One region of the Geobacillus sp. WSUCF1 genome, then DNA from elsewhere that is predicted to be linked to it. Evidence: riboswitches for the same ligand, from Rfam matches in the RefSeq annotation. Region 1 holds a riboswitch; the other holds the start of a gene.
What was found. A riboswitch is a leader RNA that binds a small molecule or an ion and turns the genes downstream of it on or off. The one in region 1 is predicted to bind FMN.

Region 1 (3,392 bases):
GCAGCAATTGAACCGAGCCCCTTTTTATTGCATCCCCTTCCTCTATTTTGTATCATGAATAATTAAGAGAAATTTAGCAGAAAAAGGAGTGCCCGCCATGACCAAACAACTCCCTCCCGGCCAATTCGAAACCGAAAAATGGCCAATTTTGCATGAGGGCGATGTGTACCAATTCGATGAAGCGACGTGGAATTTCCGATTGTTCGGCGATGTGAAAGAGGAAGTGTCGCTTTCGTATCAAGAAGTGATGCAGCTGCCGAAGACGGTTTCAACCATCGATATGCATTGTGTCACAACATGGTCAAAATTCGACACGACGTTTGAAGGCATCGCCTTCCGCGAATTTTTGCGCTTTGTCGAGCTCGATCCCGACGTGAAATATGTGAAAATTTACGGATATTTAAACGGCGACCGGTTCGGCTATTCGGCAAACTTGCCGCTTGAAGCGCTGATGGGCGATGATGCCTTGTTTGTCTATCGATGGAAAGACAAGCATCACGACTGGCAGGACATCTCGCCGAAGCACGGCTATCCGCTCCGTTTCATTCCGCCGGCGACGTTTTACTTATGGAAAGGGGCGAAATGGGCGTCCGGCATCCGCTTTATGAAGGAAGATGAGCCGGGCTATTGGGAGGAGCGCGGTTATTCGATGACCGCCAATCCGTTTAAAGAGGAGCGGTTTGCTGAGTGGGTGCCGCGGATTCGCTTTTGACAAAAGCAAAAGAGGGTGTCCCAAACGCAACGGGACACCCTCTTTTACTACAAGAGGTAGGAACAAATCACTTCGGCGACACGATATATTGTATCTCTCTCAAAGAGAGACGATCTTTTGGGACAGCCTCTTTGATCATCAAGCGGCTTGGCGGGATGCCGCTTGTTTCTCAAGCCAAGCACGAAGACGCCAAAAGAGAAGCTGAAATACGATGGCCGCCATCGCTCCTTTGACGGCGTTAAACGGCAAAATCGCCGATACCACCAACGCCTTCGCTTCCGGCGCGCTCATCTGCGGAGCGCCAAGAAAAAGCGTGTACGCCGGCAGAAAGACGTAGTAGTTGAGCACGCTCATGACGAGCGCCATTGTCACTGTTCCCGCCGCCAACCCCAGCAGCAAGCCTTTTTTCGATGCGGCTTTCCCATAAATATAGGAAACCGGCAAAATAAACGCCGCCCCAGCGGTAAAGTTGGCGATTTGGCCGATCGGAACGCCGGTCGCACTGCCGACAAAAACGTAGTTCAACACGTTTTTCAAGAGTTCGACCGCCACGCCGGCGAGCGGGCCGTACAACAGCGCGGCGACAAGCGCCGGGATGTCGCTGAAGTCGACAAGCAAAAAGTTCGGAAACGGCGGCAGCGGAAAGTTGAGCATCATGAGCACATGCGCCATGGCGCCCAACACTCCGATGCCGACAAAGGCGCGGATGGAAATGCGTTTCATGCTTGTTCTCCTCCCCTTCTCGTGATTCATCCTCACAAGAAGAAGGCTGCCGCCGCGAGCGCCAACAAAAACTCCCTTAAACCGAACGAGGCTTAAGGGAGAAAAAGGGTGTGCGCAACTAGACGTTCGCATGCGCCAAAACGAACGCCGGCAAACCTTCATCTTCTCCCATCCAGACTATACTGTCGGCTCCGGACTCGCACCGGATCCTGCCTTGCGGCTCGCGGCTGAGAGGCCAAGCGCCTCATCACCGCCGGTCGGGAATTTCACCCTGCCCCGAAGATGAATCGCTTATACATTTTTATTATTCCGATGAATTTAGTATACAATACCTCTTTTCGTTTGTCTATCATTTTTTCCCATATGTTTTATGTTTGGCGCCTACTCCGCCAACTTGTCAATTCTCCTTTGGAAGCATATCCCCCGGCTCGAGCACCGGCGGATGGACGTCCACCGTATCGGCGTATTTCAGCCCGGTTCCGGTATTTAATACGACGACCGTCTCCCCGTCGCGAATCCAACCGCTCTCGCGCAACGTTCGTGCCGCCGCAAACGCCGCCGCTCCTTCCGGGCAAATGAACGCCCCTTCGAGTTCGGCTGCCGTCCGCTGTTCAGCCAAAATCGCTTCATCGCCAATGGCAACCGCGCAACCGTCCGTCTCATACACCGCCTCAAGAACAAGAAAGTCGCCAAGCGCTTTCGGCACATTGATGCCAAACGCCACTGTATGGGCGTTCGGCCAAAACTCCGATTCCCGTTTTTTCTCCTTCCACGCCTTGACGATCGGCGCGCAATGCTCGGCCTGCACAGCGACAAGCCGCGGCATGCGGCCGTCCACCCAGCCGAGCGCCTGCAGTTCTTTGATCGCCTTGTAAATGCCGATCAACCCGACGCCGCCGCCGGTCGGATACAAAATGACATCCGGGAGCTGCCACGAGAACTGTTCGGCGATCTCCAGTCCCATCGTTTTCTTCCCTTCAATCCGGTACGGTTCTTTCAACGTCGACGCATCGTACCATCCGTATTCGCGGATCGCTTTGGCGACGATTTGCCCGGCATCGCTAATGAGGCCGTTGACTAAATACAGTTCCGCCCCAGCGATGGCGCATTCCTTTCGCGTCAGTTCCGGTGCATCAACCGGCATGACGACTGTCGCCTGAATGCCCGCCCGCGCCGCGTATAGCGACCATGCCGCGCCGGCGTTGCCGTTTGTCGGCATGGCGAGTCGTTTGACGCCCAATTCCTTTGCTTTCGAAATCCCAACCGCCGCGCCGCGGGCTTTAAACGTCCCGGTCGGAATGACGCCTTCGTCTTTCATATAGAGTGAGTCAATGCCGATATTCCGGCCAAGGCGCGGCATTCGCACAAGCGGAGTCATTCCTTCCCCTAAAGAGACAATATGTTCAGGATGTTTCACCGGCAATAGCTCATGATACCGCCATAAACTCGGTTCTCGCTCCGCAAGTGCCTCCCGCTTCACTTCTTGGCGCATCAACTCCAAATCGTACGCGACCAGAAGCGGCGAACCGCATTCGCAAAGTTGATGGATTTGGTCGACATCGTATGTACGTTCACACTTCGGACAATACAGATGAGACACGTAGCTGAATGACATGGTTTGGCTTCTCCTTTCCATTTGTTTCATCCGCACGAGGCAGGAAGCACCTACTTTCGCGTTTTGGACGAGGCACTGGCCTTTTCATTATACCATAACCGTCCTCTGCCACCGGCGCCTGTAATGGCAGCGTCCGTACGCCAACTTTGGGGCATCATAGCGCCAAGTAGGAAATGGTCCCCCCTCTTTTTTACCGTTTGAAGCCGCATATGGTAAAATAAAACGGAAACCGCCTCTTTTTTCTCACTGCATCGGCGGAATGATTCGTTGATCCAGAAAAACTTATACATAAGGAGATGAACCAATGAAACAGGAACTCATCGAACGCTTCATCTGCTACGC
Region 2 (3,392 bases), on a different contig from region 1:
TAGTCGACACTCACCGTAAACGCTGTGCCATGCGCGTCCGTGTTATGAGTGACCATCGGCTCAAGCTCGAGCCGCTCCGCCAATTCCTCCGTAATCGGCACGCAGACGAGCCCGCGGCCATGAGTGATCATAAAGTTAATGACATCCGGCGTAGCTTTTTCGGCCAGCACGACAAAATCGCCTTCATTTTCGCGGTCTTCGTCATCGCAAACGATGATCACTTCTCCGTTTTTCAGCGCCGAAAGCGCTGCTTCAATCGTGTCAAACATCAAGCTTGCCCCCCTTTTCCACTATTTATAGCCGTGCTGCTCCAAAAATTCGACCGTCAATTTGGAGGTCGGCGTCGCTTTCGCGTCGAGGAAAGCGGCGACGTACTTGCCGATCATGTCGCACTCGATATTGACGAGATCGCCCGGCCGCTTTTCGCCTAAAATCGTCGCCTCACGCGTATGCGGAATGAGTGAAACGATGAACGTGCGCTCGCTCAGACCGAAAATCGTCAAGCTCGTCCCATCGACAGCGACCGATCCTTTCTCAATCATATAGGCGCGCAGCGAGGCCGGCACTTCGATTTCATAGTAGACGGCGTTCGCTTTCGGCCACTGCCGGATGATGCGCCCGACGCCGTCCACATGCCCGGTGACGAAATGGCCGCCAAACCGTCCCCCAGCCGCCATTGCCCGCTCCAAATTCACCTTCGATCCCGGCTTTAATGTTTTTAGCGCCGTCGCTTTCACCGTCTCCGGCATGACATCGACCGTAAACTGCCGTTCGGTGAACGATGTGACGGTCAAGCAGACGCCGTTGACGGCGATGCTGTCGCCAAGCCGCACATCTTCGAGCACCCGCTTGGCGCCAATCGTCATCACGATGGCGTCGCCGGTTTGCTTCATTTGTTCGATCGTGCCGATCTCTTCAATAATGCCAGTGAACACAACGATTCCTCCTTCCGTTTCGGCGCGGCGACGATTTTGATGTCCGGGCCGATCGTCTCGATGCGGCGGATGTCAAGCTCCACCGCTTCAGCAAGCCGGGCGAAGCCAAGGCCGCCGACCGGCGTCGGCGCCCCGCGGCCGCCGATCAGCTTCGGAGCGATATAGGCGATGACCTCATTGACTGCTCCCGCGCGGAGGAAGCTGTCATGAACGCGCGAGCCGCCTTCGACAAACAGCGACATGACTCCCTGCTCCCCAAGCAGACGGAGCACATCGCGGACATCGATCTGGGCCGTCGGCATTGAAAATACGCGCACCCCAAGGCGCTCATACGCCGCCGCTTGTTCCCGACTGACGCCGCCGGTGATGATCCACGTTTCTGCTTCCTTGTCAGCGACGACATGGGCGTCAAGCGGTGTACGCAATTTTGTATCCAAAATGATGCGGAGCGGATTTTTCCGCTTTTCCCCAAAGCGGACGGTAAGCTTCGGGTTGTCGGTCAAAACGGTGTTGACACCGACCAAAATGGCGTCATGCTGCGCACGAAGGCGATGGACATCCTCACGCGCCGCGCTTGATGTAATCCATTTGCTTTCCCCCGTCGCCGTCGCGATTTTGCCATCGAGGCTGCATGCGAACTTCAACGTGACAAACGGCGTTTTTGCGGCGATATAGTGGAAAAACATCCGATTCAATTCGTCCGCTTCGTCTTTTAATACGCCAACATCAACGTCAATGCCCGCTTGGCGCAGCTTGGCAATCCCTTTTCCCGCGACAAGCGGATTCGGGTCGGTCGTGGCAACGACGACGCGACGGACGCCCGCCTGGATGAGCAAATCGGCACATGGCGGCGTTTTTCCATAATGGCTGCACGGCTCAAGCGTCACGTACACCGTCGCACCGCGCGCCTTCTCGCCAGCCATGCGGATCGCATAGACTTCCGCGTGCGGCTCACCCGCTTTCAAATGGGCGCCAAGCCCAACAACCGTCCCACCGTTGACAACGACCGCGCCAACGGCAGGATTGGGAGACGTTTGCCCGACTCCAGCTTTGGCCACATCGAGAGCGAGCCGCATATAATGTTCATCGTTATGCACCGCACTCCCTCCTTCAATAAAAATGAAACCCCCGGGATGTCCCCGGGGGCTCATCGATGAGAGAATGACCAATGATGCGCAAACAAACACATGTTCGCCAAGCAGGCTATACCGGCCGGTCGGAAACAAAAGATACTACCATGCCTAGTCGGCCGACAGACGCTGCCCACGCGGTCTGAACCGGCCGAAAACAGCCGTGCGCATATTGGCATCCTTCTCCCATCCAGACTATACTGTCGGCTCCGGAATCGCACCGGATCCTGCCTTTCGGCTCGCGGGCTGAGGGGCGGAAAGCCCCATCACCGCCGGTCGGGAATTTCACCCTGCCCCGAAGGATGCATCACGATATCGTTATGTTCATTATACCACACGAAACGCCCTGCATCATCATTCCGCAACCCAAATCCAATACGCCGCTCCCCACAACAGGCTGGCCGCAAGCAAAAAGAAAAACAAGCGCCAGTTGTTTCGAACAGTCCGATCATCCTCGCTCATGCGCTGTTTACGGTTCGTCAAATACTTTCACTTCCTTCATCACGTCGCCGTTTTTCATCGTCTTCACGACGTCCATGCCCGATGTCACTTGGCCAAAGACGGTGTGCACCCCATCCAAGTGCGGCTGCGGCTCGTGGACGATAAAGAACTGGCAGCTGCCGGTGTCGCGGCCGCGGTGCGCCATTGACATCGCGCCGGTGACATGTCGGTGTGGATTGTTGTCCGTCTCGCACGGGATCGTATAGCCGGCATCGCCCGTTCCATTGCCGCGTGGACATCCTCCTTGGCTGACAAATCCAGGGATGACGCGGTGGAACGTCAACCCGTTATAAAAGCCTTCGTTTGCGAGCTTCTCAAAATTGGCCACCGTCGCCGGCGCCTCGTTTGGGAACAGTTCAAACTCGATTTTCCCGCCGTTTTCCATGAGAATATATCCTTTTTTCGCCACAAGCATCCAGCTCCTTTTCGACATCGAAACTGCTTTTATCATACCATGATGGCCAAGTGAAACAAAAGAAAAAATGTCTTTTCAAATTCGCACGCCGCCTGACCGCGTCGCGTTTTTCCGATAGCCAAGCAGGCGAGCGTACGGTATAATGATAATGCATTTTCGTAAACAGGAGGCGAGCTATGTGAAACGAACGATCGCTTCATCGCTGCTTTGGGCGGTGCTCTTGGCATCTCCGGGCATCGCAGCGGCCGATGCCGCGCCGGGCGATGTCATTGTGACGCTCGGGGAAAACTTAACGAATGAACAAAAGCAAAAAGTGCTCGACGAAATGAAGGCGCCGGACGGGGCGCAAACGATCACCGTCTCAAACGTTGAGGAGCATAAATATTTGGACGGACTCATTCCGAAAGCGCA

Region 2: another riboswitch for FMN. It lies ahead of ribD (bifunctional diaminohydroxyphosphoribosylaminopyrimidine deaminase/5-amino-6-(5-phosphoribosylamino)uracil reductase RibD); the one in region 1 lies ahead of I656_RS0116190 (ECF transporter S component).

Annotation. Positions count from the first base shown of each region.
Region 1 covers NZ_ATCO01000124.1:25,409-28,800, reverse strand. The annotation lists gene I656_RS04510 (sulfite oxidase-like oxidoreductase) at 98-712, shown strand; gene I656_RS0116190 (ECF transporter S component) at 851-1,465, opposite strand; FMN riboswitch at 1,592-1,723, opposite strand; gene I656_RS04515 (threonine synthase) at 1,833-3,050, opposite strand; gene pepT (peptidase T) at 3,355-3,392, shown strand, end outside.
Region 2 covers NZ_ATCO01000206.1:449-3,840, reverse strand. The annotation lists partial or broken gene ribB (3,4-dihydroxy-2-butanone-4-phosphate synthase) at 1-269, opposite strand, end outside; gene ribE (riboflavin synthase) at 291-935, opposite strand; gene ribD (bifunctional diaminohydroxyphosphoribosylaminopyrimidine deaminase/5-amino-6-(5-phosphoribosylamino)uracil reductase RibD) at 890-2,032, opposite strand; FMN riboswitch at 2,240-2,372, opposite strand; gene I656_RS19805 (hypothetical protein) at 2,420-2,548, opposite strand; gene I656_RS01245 (peptidylprolyl isomerase) at 2,535-2,975, opposite strand; partial or broken gene I656_RS01250 (DUF1002 domain-containing protein) at 3,160-3,392, shown strand, end outside.